Regions from separate parts of the Knoellia pratensis genome, predicted to be linked through region 3. Evidence: predicted binding sites of a transcription regulator. Region 3 holds the regulator's gene; each other region holds the start of a gene.
What was found. The regulator HrcA, encoded in region 3, represses chaperone genes, less so after heat shock. The targets are predictions, from matches to a motif close to TTNGCACTCGNNNNNNNCGAGTGCNAA.
Positions count from the first base shown of each region.

Region 1: a site for HrcA is predicted at 3,598-3,624, ahead of groL (chaperonin GroEL). Genes of this name have one in related genera too.
Region 2: a site for HrcA is predicted at 5,004-5,030, ahead of groES (co-chaperone GroES). Genes of this name have one in related genera too.

Region 1 is NZ_JBHTDJ010000001.1:1,199,738-1,206,859, reverse strand. Features, by position in the region: gene ACFQRE_RS05835 (ABC transporter permease) at 1-892, opposite strand, end outside; gene ACFQRE_RS05830 (ABC transporter ATP-binding protein) at 896-1,684, opposite strand; gene groL (chaperonin GroEL) at 1,853-3,481, opposite strand; gene ACFQRE_RS05820 (hypothetical protein) at 3,824-4,426, opposite strand; gene ACFQRE_RS05815 (hypothetical protein) at 4,550-5,014, opposite strand; gene ACFQRE_RS05810 (DUF3263 domain-containing protein) at 5,019-5,318, opposite strand; gene ACFQRE_RS05805 (HAD family hydrolase) at 5,442-6,098, opposite strand; gene ACFQRE_RS05800 (DUF3152 domain-containing protein) at 6,121-6,945, opposite strand; gene ACFQRE_RS05795 (arsenate reductase ArsC) at 7,072-7,122, opposite strand, start outside.
Region 2 is NZ_JBHTDJ010000001.1:1,397,401-1,404,522, reverse strand. Features, by position in the region: gene ACFQRE_RS06740 (GH92 family glycosyl hydrolase) at 1-1,928, shown strand, start outside; gene ACFQRE_RS06735 (hypothetical protein) at 2,040-2,669, opposite strand; gene groL (chaperonin GroEL) at 2,760-4,385, opposite strand; gene groES (co-chaperone GroES) at 4,552-4,845, opposite strand; gene ACFQRE_RS06720 (GNAT family N-acetyltransferase) at 5,111-5,947, shown strand; gene ACFQRE_RS06715 (SpoIID/LytB domain-containing protein) at 6,018-7,122, shown strand, end outside.
Region 3 is NZ_JBHTDJ010000003.1:1,183,133-1,190,254, reverse strand. Features, by position in the region: gene ACFQRE_RS15550 (Gmad2 immunoglobulin-like domain-containing protein) at 1-771, shown strand, start outside; gene ACFQRE_RS15545 (16S rRNA (uracil(1498)-N(3))-methyltransferase) at 784-1,527, opposite strand; gene dnaJ (molecular chaperone DnaJ) at 1,533-2,663, opposite strand; gene hrcA (heat-inducible transcriptional repressor HrcA) at 2,737-3,768, opposite strand; gene ACFQRE_RS15530 (DUF3097 domain-containing protein) at 3,839-4,711, shown strand; gene ACFQRE_RS15525 (DUF4870 domain-containing protein) at 4,875-5,453, shown strand; gene ACFQRE_RS15520 (SDR family oxidoreductase) at 5,565-6,332, opposite strand; gene hemW (radical SAM family heme chaperone HemW) at 6,355-7,122, opposite strand, start outside.

The DNA.
Region 1 (7,122 bases), on a different contig from region 3:
ACCGCTGTGCCACAAGGATGCTGAACGTGTTGACGATGAGGAACGAACCCACGACGAGCGCCACCCCGGCAAAGATCAGCAGGAACGTCGTGATGAAGCCGAGCGCCTCCTGGATGTCGCTCGCAGCAGCCTTGGCGGCCGCGTCACCGGTGACGGCCTCGACCCCGCTGGGCAGCTTGGCCGCAACGGCGTCACGCAGTTCCGCCTGGCTGGTTCCCGGAGCGGCCGTCACCCAGATGTCGCTGTAGACGTCCTTGCCCTCCATGAAGAGGGCCCGAGCCTGGGCGGTGTCGAAGATGGACAGGCTCGCACCAGCGAGGCCTCCGTCCATCGTCGCGATCCCGACGAGCTTGGCCTGGATCCGGGGCTGGGCGCCCGAGCTGACGATGTTGACCTTCTCGCCCACGAGATAGCCGGCCTTGGTCGCGGTCTTGTTGTCGAGGACGACCTCCCCCGGCCCCTGGGGCCAGTGACCTGAGTCGAGCGTGAGTGGCCGCAGACCCTTGGCGGCAGGGCTATCGGTGTAGTTCAACCCGAGCCCGGGGGGCCCGAAGCCGCCGATGAGTTTGCCGTTCTTGCCGACGACGAACGTGCCGAAGTTGGTGATGTTGCCGTCGGCGCGCGCCGCACCCTCGACCTCGGCGAGCTCCTTGACGAGCGAGCCGGGGAGCGTGGCGCTGGACGGCTGCTGCTCGAGGTCGACCTCACCGGTCACCGGGCGCACGACGACGTCGCCCACGGATCCGTTCATGATCGAGTCGAAGCTCTTGCCGAGGGTGTCGGTGAAGACGAAGGAGCCGGCAACGAAGGCCACGCCGAGGATGATGGCGAAGGCACTCATGAACAGCCGCAGCTTGCGGGCCATGAGGCTCTTCCAGCTGGCGCGAAGCATCGGTCAGCCCTTCGCGTTCGAGTCGATGTTCTTCATCGTCTCGAGGATCAGCTCGGGCGTCGGCTCGCGCAGCTCGGTGACGATCTTGCCGTCAGCGAGGAAGACCACTCGGTCGGTCCAGCTCGCGGCCCCCGGGTCGTGGGTGACCATGACGATCGTCTGACCGAACTCATCGACGGAGCGACGCAGGAACCCGAGCACCTCGGCGCCGGAGGTCGAGTCGAGGTTGCCCGTCGGCTCGTCGGCGAAGATGATCTCGGGCCGGCTCACCAATGCGCGCGCGCAGGCCACGCGCTGCTGCTGTCCACCCGACAGCTCGCCGGGACGGTGCCCCAACCGGTCGCCCAGTCCGACGGTCGAAATGACCTGGTCGAACCAGGCGCGGTCCGGCTTGCGCCCGGCAATCGAGAGCGGCAGGAGGATGTTCTCCTCGGCGTTCAGCGTCGGGATGAGGTTGAAGGACTGGAAGACGAAGCCGATGTGGTCGCGCCGAACCTTCGTGAGGTCCTTCTCCTTGAGCGTGGTGAGCTCGATGTCGCCCAGCTGCACCGAACCACTCGTCACCGAGTCCAGCCCAGCCGCGCAGTGCATGAGCGTGGACTTGCCCGACCCGGACGGGCCCATGATCGCGGTGAACTCGCGTCGGTTGAGGTCGAGGCTCACGCCCTTGAGGGCGGTGACGGCCATGTCGCCGGAGCCGTAGGTCTTGACGAGGTCGGTCACGCGAGCGGCGACCCGAGCCGGGCCGGTGGTGCTGGTGTCGCGGCGTTCGAGAGCTTGGTCAGTGGTCATGGCGACCACGCTAGGTGGCGGACGGCATACGCGCTGTGGGTTTCTTCCCCCAGAGAACCCTGAGAGCACCCTGAACGCGGAACGCGAAAGGGCGGCCTCCCGTTGGGGAGACCGCCCTTCCTTCGCGTATGCCGTGTGGTCGGCTGCGCTTCGATCAGTGCGTACGGGTCAGAAACCCATACCGCCCATCTCGTCGCCGCCACCCTGCATCGGGGGGCCAGCCTTTTCGGGCTTGTCGGCGATGACTGCCTCAGTGGTGAGGAACAGCGCGGCGATCGACGCGGCGTTCTGGAGCGCGGAACGCGTCACCTTGGCCGGGTCGATGATGCCCGCAGCGATGAGGTCGACGTACTCACCCGTCGCGGCGTTGAGGCCCCAACCGGACTCGAGGTTGGCGACCTTCTCGGAGACGACGCCGCCTTCGAGGCCAGCGTTGATGGCGATCTGCTTGAGCGGAGCCGAGATCGCGACACGCACGATGTTGGCGCCCGTCGCCTCGTCACCCTCGAGCTCGAGCTTCTCGAACGCGACCTTGCCGGCCTGGAGGAGAGCGACGCCACCACCGGCGACGATGCCCTCTTCGACGGCAGCCTTGGCGTTGCGCACGGCGTCCTCGATGCGGTGCTTGCGCTCCTTGAGCTCGACCTCGGTGGCCGCGCCCGCCTTGATGACAGCGACGCCACCGGCGAGCTTGGCGAGGCGCTCCTGGAGCTTCTCGCGGTCGTAGTCGGAGTCCGACTTCTCGATCTCGGCGCGGATCTGGTTGACGCGACCCTGGATCTGGTCGGCGTCCCCGTCACCCTCGACGATGGTCGTCTCGTCCTTGGTGACAACGACCTTGCGGGCCTTGCCGAGCAGGTCGATCTCTGCGGTGTCGAGCTTGAGCCCGACCTCCTCGGAGATGACCTGACCACCGGTGAGGATGGCGATGTCGGCGAGCATGGCCTTGCGACGGTCACCGAAGCCGGGAGCCTTGACGGCAACCGACTTGAAGGTGCCGCGGATCTTGTTGACGACGAGTGTGGAGAGCGCTTCGCCCTCGACGTCCTCGGCAATGATGAGCAGCGGCTTGCCGGACTGCATGACCTTCTCCAGCAGCGGCAGCAGGTCCTTGATCTGGCCGATCTTGGAGTTGACGACGAGCACGTAGGGGTCGTCGAGGACGGTCTCCATGCGCTCGGGGTCGGTCACGAAGTAGTGGCTGATGTAGCCCTTGTCGAAGCGCATGCCCTCGGTGAGCTCGAGCTCGAGACCGAAGGTGTTGCTCTCCTCGACCGTGATGACGCCTTCCTTGCCGACCTTGTCCATGGCCTCGGCGATCATCTCGCCGATCAGGGGGTCAGCTGCGGAGATCGAGGCGGTAGCAGCAATCTGCTCCTTGGTCTCGACGTCCTTGGCGTTGTTGAGCAGCTCAGCGGAGACAGCCTCGACAGCCTTCTCGATGCCGCGCTTGAGCGCCATCGGGTTGGCGCCAGCCGCAACGTTGCGCAGGCCTTCCTTGACGAGGGCCTGGGCGAGAACGGTCGCCGTCGTCGTGCCGTCACCGGCGACGTCGTCGGTCTTCTTGGCGACCTCCTTGACCAGCTCGGCGCCGATCTTCTCGTAGGGGTCGTCGAGCTCGATCTCCTTGGCGATGGACACACCGTCGTTGGTGATCGTGGGGGCTCCCCACTTCTTCTCCAGCACGACGTTGCGGCCCTTGGGGCCCAGGGTGACTCTGACGGCGTCGGCGAGGATGTTCATTCCTCGCTCGAGTCCGCGGCGTGCCTCTTCATCAAATGCGATGATCTTGGCCATTCGGGTGGTTCCTCCCACGCGAATCGAAGGTGTTGGCCAGGTGGCGCCCGCGACGGACGAGCAGGCCTGCGCACTTCATGTCTGTGCGCGTGCCGACCCTCACCAGACTGGCCAGATTGTCACTCTCATGCCGAGAGTGCCAACCCATTATTGGCACTCTCGGGTGGAGAGTGCAAACGCTCCACACCCACTGGACCTCGCACTTTTCTCACCAATCCCTCCAAAGGGACACGACACGCCGGTATGCCGTGTGCGCACCTCCCCCAGACACGTGCGTCCGCGCGGACGGCCTCACTCGGACCATCCGCGCGGACGCGGCTTGTGGACGCTCCTCGCGCCCGGTCAGCGGCGGGTCTGCGTGACGATGTGACCGGTCACGCCTTGGATCTCGGTGCCGTTGTAGGTCACGGTCCCGACTGCGGCGCGCTCCTGAACGACCAGCGTGTAGGTGCCAGCCGTGGGGTCGGACTGCTCGTGGGCCTCCTGGGTCAGGGGCCCAGCACCGGTGAAGGCGGCGGAGATGCCCAGAGCCGTGGGGACGGAGTCGCCCTCACCGTCCACGACCTCGCCGACGACGGACGAGGATCCGATGGCCGACCTGAGCTTCTTGGCAATGCTCAGATCGGCGGCGGCCTCGAAGTCCATGGCGCTGGTGCGGCGCAGCTGGATGCAGGAGCCGTCGTCGGGAGAGGACGACTCCTCGGGGCACTGCCAGTCGTAGGCGCTGAGTGCGGTCAACCGGCCCGACCCGTCACTGAGGTTGATGTTGCCGGTGTGGACGTTGCCCGGCGCCCCAGCCAAGGTTCCCCCGACACGCCACTCCCCGATCAGGGTCGAGCTGAGCGGCACCTTGGCTTTGGGTGCGGCCTGCGACGGCGCCGCGATGGCGGCAAACGTCGCGGCGGTGAAGCCGATGGCAGTCATGGTGCGGATCTTGCGAGACACGTGGTCCCCCCTGGTTCTCGGCACTGGGCCGGTCACGAGCCACCCCCTGTGGCTCTGACCATCACTACGTGCGCCGAGGCGATTCGGTTGCGTGCCAGCGGGACTTTCTTTCAGGCAGCAGCCTCAGAGAGTCGGTGCGTGGCCCTCGAACGTGGCTCGCATCGTGCCGTCGGCCTCCGAGGCCACCGGGTCGTCCAGGTCCGCGACGAACACGGCGACCAGGGTGCGGGCCGGATTGGACTGCGCCTCGGCCAGGGCCACTCGCCAGGCGGCAAGGTTTGGGTGGTCGAGCTCCGTGCAGGCCTCGGCCGGCTCGAGCGACTCCACGGCGGCGGCGAGCTGCGAGGTCGTCAACTCGAGGGTGGCGGTCGATCCGTCGTGTCCCAGCACCGTGGCCAGGATGACTGCGGGGAGCCCGTGCCGGCCGCCCGGAGCGTTGACGTGCCCGAAGTCCAGCTCAGCCGAGCTGGACGCGGAACTCAGCCCCACGGCATACGCCACAGGAGGGCGCCAGCCCTCGATCTTGGCGGAGAGGTGGTCCTTGATGGCGGCGAGGCCATCGGGCGTGCTCCAGTCGAGCTCGCTCACCGGGTCAGCCCTGCGGCTGCAGGCCGAGGCGGCGTGCCGAGCGCGCGCGCTGACGGGTCGCGCGCTGACGGCGCAGGCGCTTGACGAGCATCGGGTCGTGCTCGAGCGCCACGGTGCTGTCGATGAGGGCGTTGAGCACCTGGTAGTAGCGCGTGGGGCTCATGTCGAAGAGCTCCTTGATGGCCGACTCCTTGGACCCGGCGTACTTCCACCACTGGCGCTCGAAGTCGATGATGCGGCGGTCACGGTCGGTCAGCCCCTCGACACTGGGTGCTGCGGACTGCTCTTCGTGGACGGCGTTCACGGTTCGACCCTTCTGGTGCGACGGCTGCGATGGCCACCCTATCGGTCGAATGACACGGCTGTCATTAGGCTCGGCGTGTCCGCTGGACACACGCCGGGTCGGTCTGCTCAGACGCCTCAGGTGTCACATGGGCCCCGTCATCAGGTATGCCGTGAGCTCGCCGACGCTGTCGACGACCGTGTCCGGGTCGGTCGCCTCAAGTGCCGCGCGCTCCCCTGCGCCCCAGGTCACGGCGACCGCGGCCATGCCGGCAGCGCGGGCCGCGATGATGTCGACGGTGGCGTCGCCGACGTAGACGGCCGTGGTGGGGTCGACGCCGAGCTTGGCGGCCGCGACGAGAAGGGGCTCGGGGTGGGGCTTGTGGTTCGTCGTGTGCTCGAGCGCGCCGACGACGTCGATGAGGTGGTCGATCCCGACTCCCACGAGCGCCAACCGGGCCGTGTCGGTGCGCTTGCTCGTGACGATGTGGACGTTGGCGCCTGCGGCAGTGAGCGTCGTGAGCATCTCGGGGACACCGTCGTAGCGCTCGATGAGCCGCTCGGTGTTGGCAAGGTTCCACTCGCGGTAGGTGGAGTCGAGGTCGTGCCCGCGCTCGGGGTCTTCCTCGAGGAGGGCGCCGAGGAGCGGCCGCCCGATCCAGGCCCGGGCCCTGGCGTCGTCGATCTCCTCGCCGCGCACCTCGCGGAACGCGTGCTGGTAGCTCGCGACGATGAGCGGGATGGTGTTGGCGAGCGTGCCGTCGAGGTCGAAGAAGATGGTCTGCCAACGGAGGGAACTCACCCCCACATCCTCGCGGGTCGCGTCAGGAGGCAGTCGACGGGGTGGTGGGCCAGGCGTTGGGCCGGCAGCCCCTGAGACTGATCGACTGCTGCAGCATCACCGGCGCAGCGGCCCCGGCCTTGGGGCAGCCGACGTGGCCCCGCCCCAAGAAGTGACCGACCTCGTGGTTGACCATGTACGCGCGGTATTCGGTGAGGTCGTCATAGGTCGGCGTCATGAGCTGCCACCTGTCCGAGTTCAGCACGACCTTGCTCCCCGCAGCGCAGCTCCACTTGCCACCGACCCGCAGCGGCGCGCACATCCTGTTGGTCGTCGGCGGCGATGCGATGTAGACGACGAAGTCGGCTCGGGCCGGATCGGCCACGGCGGCGAAGCTCGCGCCGTTGTTGCCGGTCCATCCACGCGGGTCGTTGAGGATGGCGTGGACGTGCTGTGCGACGTCGTCGGGGTCGACCCGGACGCCCCCCTCGACCTTCACGATGAACGTGTGCAGCTTCGGGGTCTGGCGGACCGCTGGCCTCGCCCACGTCGACGTCGTGAACGCGCCGGAGCCCACGAGGCCGGAGCGTTTGATCCCGGTCGAGGTCGTCGCGCTCACCGACGGAGAAGGCGTGGGTTTCGTCGTCGTGGGTTTCGTCGTCGCGGACTTCGTCGGCGACGGCGTCGCGGACTGGCCGTTCAACGCGGGTGACGGCTTGGGTCCCGCATTGCCGTTGGCCGCGGTCGACGCGGAGGCGGCCGAGCCCTTCGTCACGGGACTGGCATCGCTCACGACCGCCCGGATCGTGAGCGCGACGAGCACCACGGTGAGAACGAGGACGACGAGCATGACGCGTCGCCCTCGCACGGTGAGCACCAACGGCGGCTCCCCGTGCAGGTCCGGCCTCATTGCTGTGTGCGCGCGTGTCACAAGGTCATCACACCAGCGCCCGCAACCGGAGCCGGGGACCTTCGATCCCTCGGTGGGTCGCGGTCAGGGTCGCGTGGGCTCGATGTCGAGGCTGGCGAGAAGCTCGAGGACGCG
Region 2 (7,122 bases), on a different contig from region 3:
AGGACAACGGCGAGCAGTCGGCCTGGAACATCCTGTCCTCGCTCGGCATCTACCCGCTCCAGGTCGGTTCGGCGCAATGGGCAGTCGGCTCACCGAAGTTCACCAAGGCGACCGTGCACCGCACCAAGGGTGACCTCGTGGTCAACGCTCCGGCGAACTCCGCGAAGAACATCTACGTGCAGAAGCTCACCGTCAACGGTGACGGGCACAAGGGCGTCTCCATCCCGCACAGCCTGATCGCGGGTGCCGCGACGATCGACTTCGCCATGGGGTCCTCGCCGTCGGACTACGGGACCCAGCCGAACGCCGCTCCCCCGTCGCTGACCAAGGGTGACGCGATGCCGGCACCACTGCGTGACGCCACCGGGCCGACCGCGGGCACCATCACGGCACCTGCCGCGACCACTCCCGCCGCCCTGTTCGACAACAGCTCGACCACGGCGACGACGTTCAACACGACGACGCCGACGGTGACCTACAGCCTCTCGGGCATCGGTCAGCGGGCGACGTTCTACACGCTCACCAACGGCGCTGCCGCCGGCGAGCCAAGCGCGTGGCGGGTCGAGGGCAGCAAGGACGGTCGAACCTGGACGACGATCGACAGCCGCACCAGCCAGGCCTTCGCCTGGCGCACCCAGACGCGGCCGTTCAAGATCGCCGCACCCGGCACGTACACGGCATACCGGCTCGTTGTCACGGCGAGCACCGGGACACCGACGCTGTCGGAGATCGAGTTCCTCACAGACGGTTCACACGCCCAGAACACCGGGCTCAAGGTGAGCGCGTCCAGCGCTTTGGAGGGAATCGAAGGTACCCCGATCAGCGGTGCGGTTGCGACCTTCTCCGGCGGCAAGGGATCAGCTGTGGGCGACTTCAGCGCCACGATCGCGTGGGGCGACGGAACGTCGTCGGCCGGCACGATCACCGCTGGTGAGCTCGGCTCGTTCACCGTCAAGGGTGAACACACCTGGGCCGCGCCCGGCGTCTACGAGACGGTCGTGACCGTCAAGGACCCCAAGGGTGAGGCGAGCGCCGTTGGCTCGGTGACCGTGCACCAGGCGGTCGTCCCGTCGTATGCCGCAGGGTTCGACCTCGTCTGCATCGGCAACCCCGGTGAGCAGAGCGTCTGCGACGGCGACCAGGCGGGCGTCTCACGCCCGGCACTGGCCGAGGCCGGCGCTTCACCGGGCAAGCTGATCACCGTGCCGGGCACGGACCTCAAGTTCTCGATGCCGGCGATCCCTGCCGGTGAGAACGACAACGCCACCGGTGCCGGACAGACCCTGCCCGTCACCCTCGCCCCGGGCGCGACCAAGCTGAGCCTCATCGGCACGGCGACCCAGAAGGACCAGGACACCATCGGCAAGGTGACCTACACGGACGGGACGAGCACGGCATACCCGATCCAGTACGGAGACTGGTGTGGCGGTGTGAAGTTCACCAACATCCTCGCGGTGGAGATGACCTCACGCCTCAACGGCACGAGCACGGACGGCTGCCACCTCAAGCTGTTCGCGACCGCGCCTCTCACCATCCCCGCCGGCAGGACGGTGGCCTCGGTGACCCTGCCGACGCAGACCGGCGACCCGCACGCCAACGGTCGGATCCACGTCTTCTCCGTGGCCGACAACGGCACTCCCCTGACGGTGACGCCCGCATCGGGCGCGACCGCCAAGGCCGGCGTCGCCTCGACGGTGACGCTCGGCACCGCCAACGGTGGGGTGCCCGCCGCTGACGGCTACACCGCCCGCGTGGCCTGGGGTGACGGCAGCCCCACCACGGACGCCACCGTCACAGTGGCTGCCGATGGCACTGCCACTCTCTCCGGATCACACACCTGGGCGACTCCGGGTGCGTACACCGTGCGAGTCCTCGTCGGTGACAGTCGCAACGACACCGTGGCCACTGTGGCGGTCAACGTGACCTGACATCTGGTCCTCCGACCAGTCGAGATAGACCGACACGCTGTGCGCGTTCAACCGCGCGCAGCGTGTCGGTCTATCTCGAGTCAGATCACGTCCCACAACTCACCCTGCCGCCTAAAGAAGCCCAGCAGCGGTGACGGCGAGCCACAGGGCAAAAAGCAGGGCCAGCGCAGGATGGACAGACCTCTTCACGCTTGGCTCAATGCCTCGTGTATTCGCTGTGGTCGGCTCGGTGGTGGGAACGACGATGTGTCCGCGCATTGAGTCCAAGACACTGCGCTCCAGACCCCAAAGGCGCACGACGTGCTCTCCGCACACCAGCCGGGGGAACATGACACCTTCACGCAGGGTCTCGAGGCATTCTGCAGGGAGGGTCCACCTCGTCAAGGGATTCACGATGCGCACCACTCCCGGTGCCGTGCGCACGAGCGGCACGGCCCAGATGGCAAAGCCGATCACGCTCAGAGTTGCGAAGAAGAGGTGGATCGACACCAATTCAGTGTCCAACTGGGTCCCATCGGTCCCTTGTGACGGGGTGTAAACGCTGAGTGGGTCGAGGAAGGAAACGAAGAAGAACAGCCCGTAGCCGAGGAGCCATCCAGCTACCTGATTGACCCGATTGCGCCACACCCCAACGCCGCGCCCCACCTGCGACTCTCTTCCATTCACAGGGGAAAGTTGAGCACGAACTGATCGTCCGAGCATCCAGTCCCGGTGCGTGTCAGCGAGCCGGGTGCGCACCACACGAACGCACGTATGCCGCGTGCTCCCCCTGTACGGGAGCACGCGGCATACGCGTTGTGTTCAGAAGCGCTGGGGCTTCACGGGTTCAGCTCAGTGGCTGTGGCCGTGACCGCCGCCGTGGCTGTGACCAGCCCCGCCGTCCTCGTCGACCTTCTTCTCGACGACGAGGGTGTCCGTCGTGAGAACCATCGACGCGATCGACGCTGCGTTGCGCAGGGCCGAACGGGTCACCTTGACCGGGTCGATGACGCCGGCCTTGATCAGGTCGACGTATTCGCCGGTCGCGGCGTTGAGGCCCATGCCCGGCTCCAGCTCGGAGACCTTGGCGACGGCGACGTAGCCCTGGAGACCGGCGTTCTCGGCGATCCAGCGCAGCGGCTCGGCCGCGGCCTTCTGCACGATGGTGGCGCCGACCTTCTCGTCACCCTCGAGACCGAGCGTGTCGATGACCTTGACGGCCTGGATGAGAGCCGAGCCGCCACCGGCGACGATGCCCTCTTCGATGGCCGCGCGGGTCGCCGAGATGGCGTCCTCGATGCGGTGCTTCTTTTCCTTGAGCTCAACCTCGGTGTGGGCACCGACCTTGATGACGCAGACGCCACCGGCGAGCTTGGCGAGGCGCTCCTGGAGCTTCTCGCGGTCCCAGTCGGAGTCGGTGCGCTCGATCTCGGCCTTGATCTGGTTGACGCGGCCATCGACCTCGGCGTGGTCGCCCGAGCCGTCGATGATCGTCGTGTTGTCCTTGGTGACGACGACGCGACGCGCCTGACCGAGAACGGTGAGGTCGGCCGTGTCGAGCTTGAGCCCGACCTCTTCGGCGATGACCTGGCCACCGGTGAGCACGGCAATGTCCTGGAGCATCGCCTTGCGACGGTCTCCGAAGCCGGGAGCCTTGACGGCCACGACGTTGAACGTGCCACGGATCTTGTTGACGACGAGCGTCGACAGGGCCTCACCGTCGATGTCCTCGGCGATGATCACGAGCGGCTTGCCCGACTGGACAACCTTCTCGAGGATCGGGAGGACGTCGGCGATGGCCGAGACCTTGCCCTGGTTGATGAGCACGTAGGCGTCCTCGAGGACGGCCTCCATGCGCTCGGGGTCAGTGACGAAGTAGGGCGAGATGTAGCCCTTGTCGAACTGCATGCCCTCGGTGAACTCGAGCTCGGTGGACGCGGTCGAGGACTCCTCGACGGTGATGACGCCGTCCTTGCCGACCTTGTCGAACGCCTCGGCGATGGTGGCGCCGATCTCCGGGTCCTGGGCGGACAGGGAGGCGACGGAGGCGATCTCGTCCTTGCCGTCGACCTCGCGGGCCGTCTCGAGCAGCTTCTCGGACACGGCGTCAACGGCCTTGTCCATGCCGCGCTTGAGGCCGGCCGGAGCCGCACCGGCGGTGACGTTGCGCAGGCCCTCGCGGACCATGGCCTGGGCCAGGACGGTTGCGGTCGTCGTGCCGTCACCGGCGACGTCGTTGGTCTTGGTCGCGACCTCCTTGGCGAGCTGGGCGCCAAGGTTCTCGTAGGCGTCCTCGAGCTCGATCTCGCGAGCGATGGTGACACCATCGTTCGTGATCGTGGGGGCACCCCACTTCTTGTCGATGACGACGTTGCGGCCCTTGGGGCCGAGCGTCACCTTGACGGCGTTGGCGAGGGCGTCGACGCCCCGCTCGAGCGCCTTGCGGGCGGAGTCGTTGAACTCCAGTTCCTTGGCCATGAATGTCCTTGTCTGATCGTTGCGTCTGCGCCCGTGGTGGCTCTGGCAGCCATCGACGCAGACGCAAGCAGTGGTGGTGATGCGCGTATGCCGTGAGCTCACCGTGGGAGGTGAGCCCACGGCATACGTGGTGGTTCAGATCTTTGTGCCGAGCGAAACCGCTCGGTCAGCCGACGATGGCGAGGACGTCGCGAGCGCTGAGGATCAGGAACTCCTCGCCGCCGTGCTTGACCTCGGTGCCGCCGTACTTGCTGTAGATGACCTTGTCGCCGACGTTGACGTCGAGCGGGACACGGTTGCCGTTGTCGTCGATGCGACCGGGGCCGACCGCGAGGACCTCGCCCTCCTGGGGCTTCTCCTTCGCGGTGTCCGGGATAACGAGACCGGACGCCGTCGTCTGCTCGGCCTCGAGCGACTTGATGACGATGCGGTCCTCGAGCGGCTTGATGGAAACCGACACTGTGTGACCTCCCCTTTGGGATGAGTCGAAGGTGGACAATGGAGCTGCAAAATGTGCGCCGAACTGTGGATCCAACACGCCGTCGCGGGGGTCGAGTCGGTCCGCCTGCGCTGGCACTCACACGTGGCGAGTGCCAATGACCCAAATCTAGGTCGCCGTTAGCACTCGGTCAACTCGAGTGCCAAAAGTTCTCACCGTGTTCGCTGTGGGCGGAGCGCCACGTAAAGCGATTGCGGCGACCGCCTTCGAGCGCAAGGGTCAGGGCATGACCGAACCCGATCCCGCCTCCTTGCTCGAGGCCTACGACAGCCAGCTCCGCCGCGATGCCGAGGTCCCGTCCGCGCTGAGCACCACGGCGCTCGGGCCGCTGCTGCTCGCGACCTACCTGGGCGGGCGCGGATTCATCACCTATCGCGACCTCGCCACCGACGAGGGACCGGCCACGGAGGAGTCGGTGCGTGGGCTCGTCGAGGGGGCGTTGGCGCACTACCGGGCGATGCCCGAGATCCTCCAGGTCGAGTGGAAGACGCGCGGACACGACCATGCCCCGGGACTGCACGAGGCACTGGTGGCCGCCGGTTTCGAGGCGCAGGAGAGCGAGTCGGTGATGATCGGCGACGCCGCCCTCCTCGCTCTGGATCTCGACCTGGCGCAGGGTGTCACCATCCGTCGCCTCACCGACGAGGACGACGTCCTGCGCATGCTCGCGATGCAGAGCGAGGTCTTCGATGACGCACCCGACGAGGCTGCATCACATGCCGAGCAGATCCTGCACCGCCTCCGCACGGCCGACGACATGGAGATGTGGGTCGCTGAAGAGGGTGGCGAGATCGTGAGCGCGGGCCGGCTCGAACCCGTCGAGGGAACCGACTTCGCCGGCATCTGGGGCGGGGCCACCCGACCGGAGCATCGGGGCCGCGGGATCTACCGTGCGCTCACTGCGGCCCGGGCCCGATCGGCCATCGCACAGGGCAAGCGCTGGGTCAACAGCGACTCCACCGAGTTCTCCCGACCGATCCTCGAACGATCCGGCCTCATCAAAGTGTCGACCACGACGCCCTACGTGTGGAAAAGTGCCAGACACACGCCGGCCACCACCTGATCGACAAGGGGTGTGGCGGGTCCTCGCCATGACACTGTCGTCGCCGCACCACTTTGGGGATGCTGATCCAATGAACCGTCTCACCTCGGTCGTCGCTACCGCGATCCTCCTGGCCGCACCCATGACCGCAGTCGCGAGCGCCTCGTCCGCCTCGTCCGCAGCTCCTCAGGGCACCACCGCACCGGCGGCGAAGCCCGCCAAGTCGACCCCTGCCGCCGACACGTTGGCCACCGAGCGCGTGAGAGACGACGCGACACCGGCGGTGGCGTCCGCTGCCGCGGCGACCACCGGGCCGGTCATCGCACTGAACGGGCGCGGCTTCGGGCACGGACGCGGGATGTCGCAGTGGGGTGCGCGCGGAGCGGCGAGCCAGGGACAGACAGTCGCGCAGATCCTCAACTTCTACTACCCGGGGACGACGGCAGCAGACATCGGCAACCCCGAGGTCCGGGTCAACATCACCGCGATGAACCAGCGCTCGACCGTTGTCGTCGCCGAGTCGGGCCTCACCCTCACTGACGGAACGTGCACTGATCCGCTGACAAGGACTGGTGCCACGCAATGGCGCACCACGCCTCTCGCGGGCGGCGCGTGGAAGCTCGAGGCGTACGTCCCGGCCAACTCGAGCTGGTTCGTGGTGACGCCAGCCTGCGCCAGTTTCGCGTCGGCAAAGCACCTCACGTTCGTCGGCGACGGTTCGATCGCGAGCTCGGTCATCACGCTCGTCACGCCGTCGGGCAATCGTCAGTACCGCGGTGGGCTGCGGTCCACCATCGTGCACCTGCCCAGCGGGAGCGGCGGCGCCTACGTCAGCGGCACGGTCAACGTGCTCGCGATGAACGCCTACCTGCGCTCGGTCGTTCCGGCCGAGATGCCGGCCTCCTGGGGTCTCGAGGCGGTCAAGGCGCAGGCCGTGGCCGCACGGTCCTACACCGCGGCCCGACTCGGCAGCCCCAACGGCTTCGACATCTGCGACACCACGGCCTGTCAGGTCTACCCAGGACTGACGAGCTCCAACCCCGAGCACCCGAACTCGGACGCCGCGATCACGGCCACGAGCGGCCAGGTGCGCAAGTACGGCACCGCCATCGCCCAGACCGAGTTCAGCTCGACCAACGGCGGCCAGATCGTCGGGTCGAATCTGCCCTACCAGGTCTCGAAGACCGACCCCTACG
Region 3 (7,122 bases):
AGCGCCTCGACGACACGCTCGCCTTCGTCCTCGACCACGACGCAGCCCCAGACCAGCTCCACGGGTGCGCTCGCCATCTATCGGGTCGGCACCAATGGTGGGGCGACGAACCGCCCCGGCCTGGTCCGCGAGTTCTGGTCGCCTTCGCTCGGCCGGACCACCGAGTCGCAGAAGGTCACGGCCGCGGTCGCCGAGGCGCTCAAGCGCACGGAACTCTGGCGCGGTGTCACGGTGCGTGACGTCACCGTGACGAAAAGCCGTATCTCGCTGAGCCTGTCGAGTCCCGGTGCGAGCGCCTCCTCGGCGGACTCGGCCCAGTTGGGAGTGTCGGCACTCGTCTGGACGGCCCAGGGAGCGGTCGGGCGTGGAGATGTGCCCGTGCGGATCACCACCGTCGCCGGCGGCCAGCTCCTCGGCCATGTCGGGACCGGTTCGAGCTTCACGCGGTCATCGACGCCGCAGGACGACCTGTGCGACATCTGGATCGACAGCCCCTCGCCCGGTGCGTCCGTGCGCGCCTCGGATCCACTGGTCGTGCGTGGGCAGGCCGTCGCGTGGGAGGCGAACGTCGAGTGGGAGCTGCAGTCGGGCGCCTCGACGGTGCAGGACGGCTTCGCCACGGCCTCGATCGGAGCACCCAGCCGCGGAACCTTCACCATCGACCTCGGACGTCTGGCTCCGGGGACCTACACGTTCCGGGCGTTCACCACCTCGGCGGAGGACGGAGCCAGGGTCATTGCCGACCGTCAGGTGACCTTCACGGTGAAGTAGTCAGCACGCCAGTCAGCGCCAGCGGGCTGCAGCGCTGAGGACGGCGAGCGCCGCGGGTCCGGCACTCGACGAGCGGAGCACCGTGTCCCCGAGCCGGACGATCGATGCCCCGGCGTCCTTGAGGGTGCCGAGTTCTTCCGGTGCGATGCCACCTTCGGGTCCGACGATGACGAGGACGTCGCCCTCGCTCGGCAGGGTGAGGGCGGCGAGCGGTTCGTCGGCGTCTTCATGCAGGACGTATGCCGTGGCTCCGGTCGCGATGCGATCCGCAAGCGCCGACGTGGTCGTCGCGGGCGCAAGGACCGGACGACGTGGCCGACGCGACTGCTTGGTCGCAGCCACGAGCACGGCGTCCCACTTGGCCCACGCCTTGGCACCGCGATCGCCTCGCCACTGGACGATGCTGCGACGGGCCTGCCACGGGACGACCTCGTCCACTCCGAGCTCGGTCGCGGCCTCGATGGCCTGGTCGTCACGGTCCCCCTTGGCGAGAGCCTGGACGAGAACGAACCGTGGGCGGGGTTCCCTCACGTCCTCGATCGACTCGGCCCGCAGGGTGAGCCGGTCCCGCTCGACCGACGCGACCGCACCCGTGACGACTCGACCCACGCCGTCGGAGAGTCGGAGCCGCTCGCCCACCTTGGTGCGCTTCACCGTCGCGGCGTGGCGCCCCTCAGGTCCGTCGAGGACCACGACGTCACCCGGACTGGTGGTATCGAGCGCCCCCGGAGCCACGAGATAGAGCGCGAGCGTCATGGTGCTCAGCGGGCCTTGAAGGCGTCGCGGAGCTTGCCGAAGAGCGAACCCTCCGAGGGGTTGGTGATGCGACCCGTCGGCTGCTCCTCCTCACGCAGCCTGGCGAGCTGTCGGAGCAGATCCTCCTGCTCGTGACTGAGCTTCGTGGGGGTCTGCACCATCGCGTGGATGATGATGTCGCCGCGTCCGGAGCCGCGCAGGTGCGTCACCCCGAGCCCCCGCAGGCGGATCTGCTCACCGGACTGGATGCCGGTGCGCACGTCGAGGTCGCTCACGCCGTCAAAGGTCTCGAAGGGCACGCTGGCCCCGAGCGCAGCAGCGGTCATCGGGAGCTCGAGCGTCGCGTGCAGGTCATCGCCCTGGCGCTGGAAGCGCGTGTCGCGACGCACCGCCACCTCGACGTAGAGGTCGCCGGGCGGACCGTCTCCGGGGCCCACCTCGCCCTCGCCCGCCAACTGGATGCGAGTGCCCGTGTCGACACCTGCAGGGACGCGGATGGTCATCGTGCGACGGGTGCGCACCCGACCGTCGCCGGAGCACTCGTAGCAAGGAGCTTCGATGACCTGACCTGTCGCCTGGCAGTTGACGCACGGACGCGAGGTCATGACCTGACCGAGGAAGCTGCGCTGCACCTGCTGGATCGAACCGGAGCCCTGGCAGGCGTCACAGGTGCGGGTGCCGGTGCCGGGCTGGGTGCCGGCACCGTGGCAGGTGGAGCAACCGACGGCGGTGTCGACGACGAGTTCCTTCTCGGCACCGAAGACGGCGTCGACGAGGTCGAGGTCGAGGCGCACGAGCGCATCCTGGCCGCGCGACTGGCGCGAACGCGGTCCGCGGCCCTGCGCCTGACCGGCGCCCTGACCGAAGAACGCGTCCATGATGTCGCTGAACGCGAAGCCCTGGCCGAATCCGGCGGCTCCACCGGCATACGGGTCGGAGCCCATGTCGTAACCGCGTCGCTTCTCGACGTCGGAGAGCACGTCGTAGGCCTGCGAGACCTTCTTGAACTGTTCCTCGGCCTCGGGCCCCGAGTTCACGTCGGGGTGGAGCTTGCGGGCCGCGCGGCGGTAGGCCTTCTTGATGTCGTCGGCGGTTGCATCGCGGGCCACGCCAAGGTCGGCGTAGTAGTCGTTCACTGTGGTGGACGTCCTTCGCTGGGGTCTGTTGGGGTCACGTGTGGATGGCTCGACGTTGAGCCGTCATGCTGGGTCATTCGGCCAGGATCCGGCTGACGTAGGTGGCGACCGCGCGAACGGCAGCCATCGTCGTGGGGTAGTCCATGCGGGTCGGGCCCACGACACCGAGTCCGGCCACGAGGTCGGATCCCGCGCCGTAGCCGGAGGTGACGAGCGACGTGGACTGCAGCCCGGCATACGGGTTCTCGGCACCGATGCGCACGGCGACGGCATCGCCCTGCTCGGTGACGGTGCCGAGGAGCTTGAGGAGGACGACGTGCTCTTCGAGGGCTTCGAGGACCGGCCCGATCGAGGTGGGGAAGTCTTCACCGGCGCGCACGAGGTGCGACGCGCCGGCCATGACGACGCGCTCCTCACGCTGCTCGACGAGGACCTCGGTCAGCTCGGCCGCGATGGCAGCGAGAAGCCCGCGCGCACCCGGGTCGACCTGCATCGGCAGCTCCCCGAGCCCGCCGGCGGCGTCGGCGAGGGTCTTGCCGACCGTTGCTCCGTTGACGTCGGAACGCAGCGACGCGAGCATCCGCTCGGCTGCGGGGTCGGCGAGGTCCAGGCCCGTTTCGAGGACACGCTGCTCGACTCGACCGGTCGTCGTGATGAGGACGACCAGGAGGCGCGAACCGCCGATGGGGACGAGCTCGATGTGTCGCACGGACGAGCGCGTGAGTGAGGGGTACTGGACCACCGCGACCTGGCGGGTCAGCGAGGCCAGGAGCCGAACCGTGCGATCGACCACGTCGTCGAGGTCGATCGCGCCGTCCAGCAACGTGCTGATGGCGCGCTTCTCGGCGCCGCTCAACGGTTTGACCCCGCTGATCCGGTCCACGAAGAAGCGGTAGCCCGCATCGGTCGGGATGCGACCGGCGCTGGTGTGCGGCGCGGCGATCAGACCGTCCTCCTCGAGGGCGGCCATGTCGTTGCGCACCGTCGCCGCCGAGACCCCGAGGCGGTGGCGCTCGAGCAGGGCTTTGGAACCCACGGGCTCGGACGTCTCGACGTAGTCCTGCACGATGGCGCGCAGCACCGCGAGCCGACGTTCGTCACTCATCCCCGACACCTCCCGTCCTCACTGGCACTCATGCTTGGTGAGTGCCAATTCTACGTCTACCCTCGCGCAGGTGACTGATCGCTACGGCCGGGACGTGCTCTCCGGCGACTGGAAGGCACCTCGCGGGGGCCGCTCCACGCCTCTTGCCGCCGAGATCGGCGTCGTCGTCGAGGACGTCGAGACCGGCTGGGTCGGGGCCGTCGTCCGCGTCGAGAAGGCCGGCGGCATACACGTCGTCCACCTCGAGGACCGGCGCGGCAAGACCAAGGCCTTCCCCCTCGGACCTGGCTTCCACGTCGACGGCCGCCCGGTAACGCTCACCAGGCCGACCGCTGCAGCTGACGCGAGGCTCACGGCAGCCCGCGCCACCGCCTCCCGCACGGCGAGCGGATCGCGCACGGTGACCAACGCCCCGGCCAGGGTCGCGAGCGCCTCGCGGATCTTCGTCGAGGGCACCCATGACGCCGAGCTCGTCGAGAAGGTCTGGGGCCATGACCTGCGGGTCGAGGGCGTCGTCGTCGAGCCCCTCGGCGGAGTCGACGACCTCGAGGCCGCGATCCGTGACTTCTCCCCTGGGCCCGGCAAACGGATGGGAGTCCTCGTCGACCACCTCGTGCCCGGCACCAAGGAGACGCGCGTTGTGGACGCCGCGTCCCGCCTCAAGCCCTGGGCGCCGCACGTCCTCATCGTCGGTCACCCCTATGTCGACGTCTGGCAGTCCGTGCGACCGGAGCGCCTCGGCATGGAGCAGTGGCCCGTCATCCCCCGCGGCACGTCGTGGAAGCACGGCATCTGCGCGCACCTCGGGTGGCCCCACAGCGACCAGGCCGACATCGCCCGCGCCTGGAAGCAGATCCTGGGCACGGTGCGTTCCTACGCCGACCTCGAGCCCTCGCTCCTGGGCCGCGTCGAGGAGCTCATCGACTTCGTCACCGTGCACTGAGGGACGGCAGCACCCTTCGGGCCTGTCGGGGTGTGCCGGGCGCTCACCCTGCGCGGCAGGGTCGCCCCTGACCACACCCTGATCTCACCCCGAAGTGGGGATCATTCGGCCTCCGGATGGGTTTGACTGGATGACAGCACCCCGTCCCCTGAAGGAGGACACCATGACCACCACCCCGCAACCCGAGGTTCCGCAGGGGCAGGACCCCCAGCAGTCGCCGCCCGCTCCCCCGCAGCCGTCCCACGGTGAGCAGCCGCCGCCCCCTCCCCCGCAGCAGCCCTACGAGACGACGTTCCAGCAGCCGCAGCAGTCGGCCCACCAGCAGCCAACCCCCGGTCAGGCCTACCCGGGCCAACCCGTGGCCCACACCCCGCAGCAGGTCCTCGACCCGGCCCAGCAGCGCCAGTGGGGCATGCTCAGCCACCTCATCGGCCTGGCCGGCATGATCTTCAGCGCCGGTGTCGCGGGCTTCGTCGGTTCTCTGGTCGTGTATCTCCTCTTCAAGGAGCGGGGCGACTTCGTCAAGCGGCACTCGGCAAACTCGCTCAACGTGCAAATCATGGCGGGTATCGGGAGCTTGGTCTCTTGGCTACTCATCGCGACGCTCATCGGCGCCATCATCGGCGTTCCACTGCTCATCGCCGTCAACGTGTGGGCCTTCGTGGTGCATATCATCGGCGCGGTGAGGGCCAACAAGGGCGAGCTGTGGGACCCGCCCCTGACCTACGCCTTCGTCAAGTGAGGTACTCCACGTCCTGACTCGATTCGAGACAGACCGACGCGCCGTGCCAGCCATCGCTCGCACGGCGCGTCGGTCTATCTCGACTGTGAGACAGGCGAGTTCAGTCGATTTTCAGACGCCGCCCTTGAGGAGCAGGCCTCCGTCGACGACGATCAGCTGGCCGGTCATCCAGGCCGCATCGTCGGAGAGCAGAAAGGCGACGACGGCAGCGATGTCCTCGGGCACACCGAGTCGGCCGAGCGGGTATCCCGCCGCCACCTTCTCCTCGCGCCCTTCGTAGAGCGCGGTCGCGAACTGGGTCTTGACGACTGCAGGAGCGACGGCGTTGACGCGCACCGTCGGGCCGAGCTCGACGGCGAGCTCCTCGGTGAGGTGGGTGAGCATCGCCTTGCTCGCGCCGTAGAACCCGATGCCCGGCGCCGGGCGCACGCCTGCCACCGACGACACGTTGACAATGGCTCCCCCGCGTTCCTCGAGTCCGCCGGCGACTGCCTTCTGGATCCACGAGAGCGCGGCGATGCAGTTGACCTCGACGATCTTGCGGGCGGCGTCGAGGTCGAGGTCGACCAGCCGTCCGTATGCCGGGTTGATGCCGGTGTTGTTCACGAGCAGGTCGACGGGGCCGAAGGTCTCGGCCACCTTTGCCAGCACCTCGTCCTGGTGCACCGCGTCGTCGGCACGCCCAGCGACCGCCATGGCGACCTCAGGGCCGCCGAGTGACACGACCGCCTCGTCGAGCGCCTCCTGCTTGCGGGCCGTGATGCACACGCGCGCCCCTTCGGCGACGAGGCGCTGGGCGATCCCGAGGCCGATCCCGCGACTGGCCCCGGTGACGATGGCGGTGCGGCCCTCGAGCCGCCGCAGATTCGTGGAAGTCATGCGCGCCACCCTAGAACCGCGATCAGGCGTCGACGCCCAGGAGCCGCCGGACCACCGTGTCGGCGAGCAGCCGACCGCGCAGCGTGAGCACGACGCGGCGGTCGCGAATGGCCGCCGTCCCGTCGACGAGCCCATCGGCAACCAACCCCGCCACGGCGCGCCGTCCGATCTCGTCGAGCTCGTCCACCAGGAGGCCGTCGCGAACCCTCACCTGCAACAGCACCTGCTCATCGCGGACCTGCTCGGCCGTCAACGTCTCGCGCCCCGCTCCCGGAGACAGACGCTCGGCCAGCCGGGCGGCATACGCCCGGGGGTGCTTGACGTTCCACCAACGCACGCCGCCGACGTGACTGTGGGCTCCGGGACCGACGCCCCACCAGTCGCCGCCAGTCCAGTAGCCGTCGTTGTGGCGGCATCGACCAGCCGGGGTGCGCGTCCAGTTGCTCACTTCGTACCAGTTGAAACCGGCTGCCGACAGGACCTCCTCGGCGATCTCGTACTTCGTCGCCTCGTCGTCGTCATCGGGCCGCGCGACCTCGCCGCGACGGACCTGGGCCGCGAGCTTCGTGCCCTCTTCGACGACGAGCGCATAGGCCGAAACATGTTCTGACCCAAGGGAAATCGCTTGGTCGAGGCTGCGCCGCCAGTCGTCGACGGACTCCCCCGGTGTGCCATAGATGAGGTCGACGCTCGTCACCATCCCGGCGTCCTGCGCGGCCCGAACGGCCTTCTCGACACCGGCTGGATCGTGCGTCCGGTCAAGGGTCGCGAGGACGTGTGGGACGGCCGA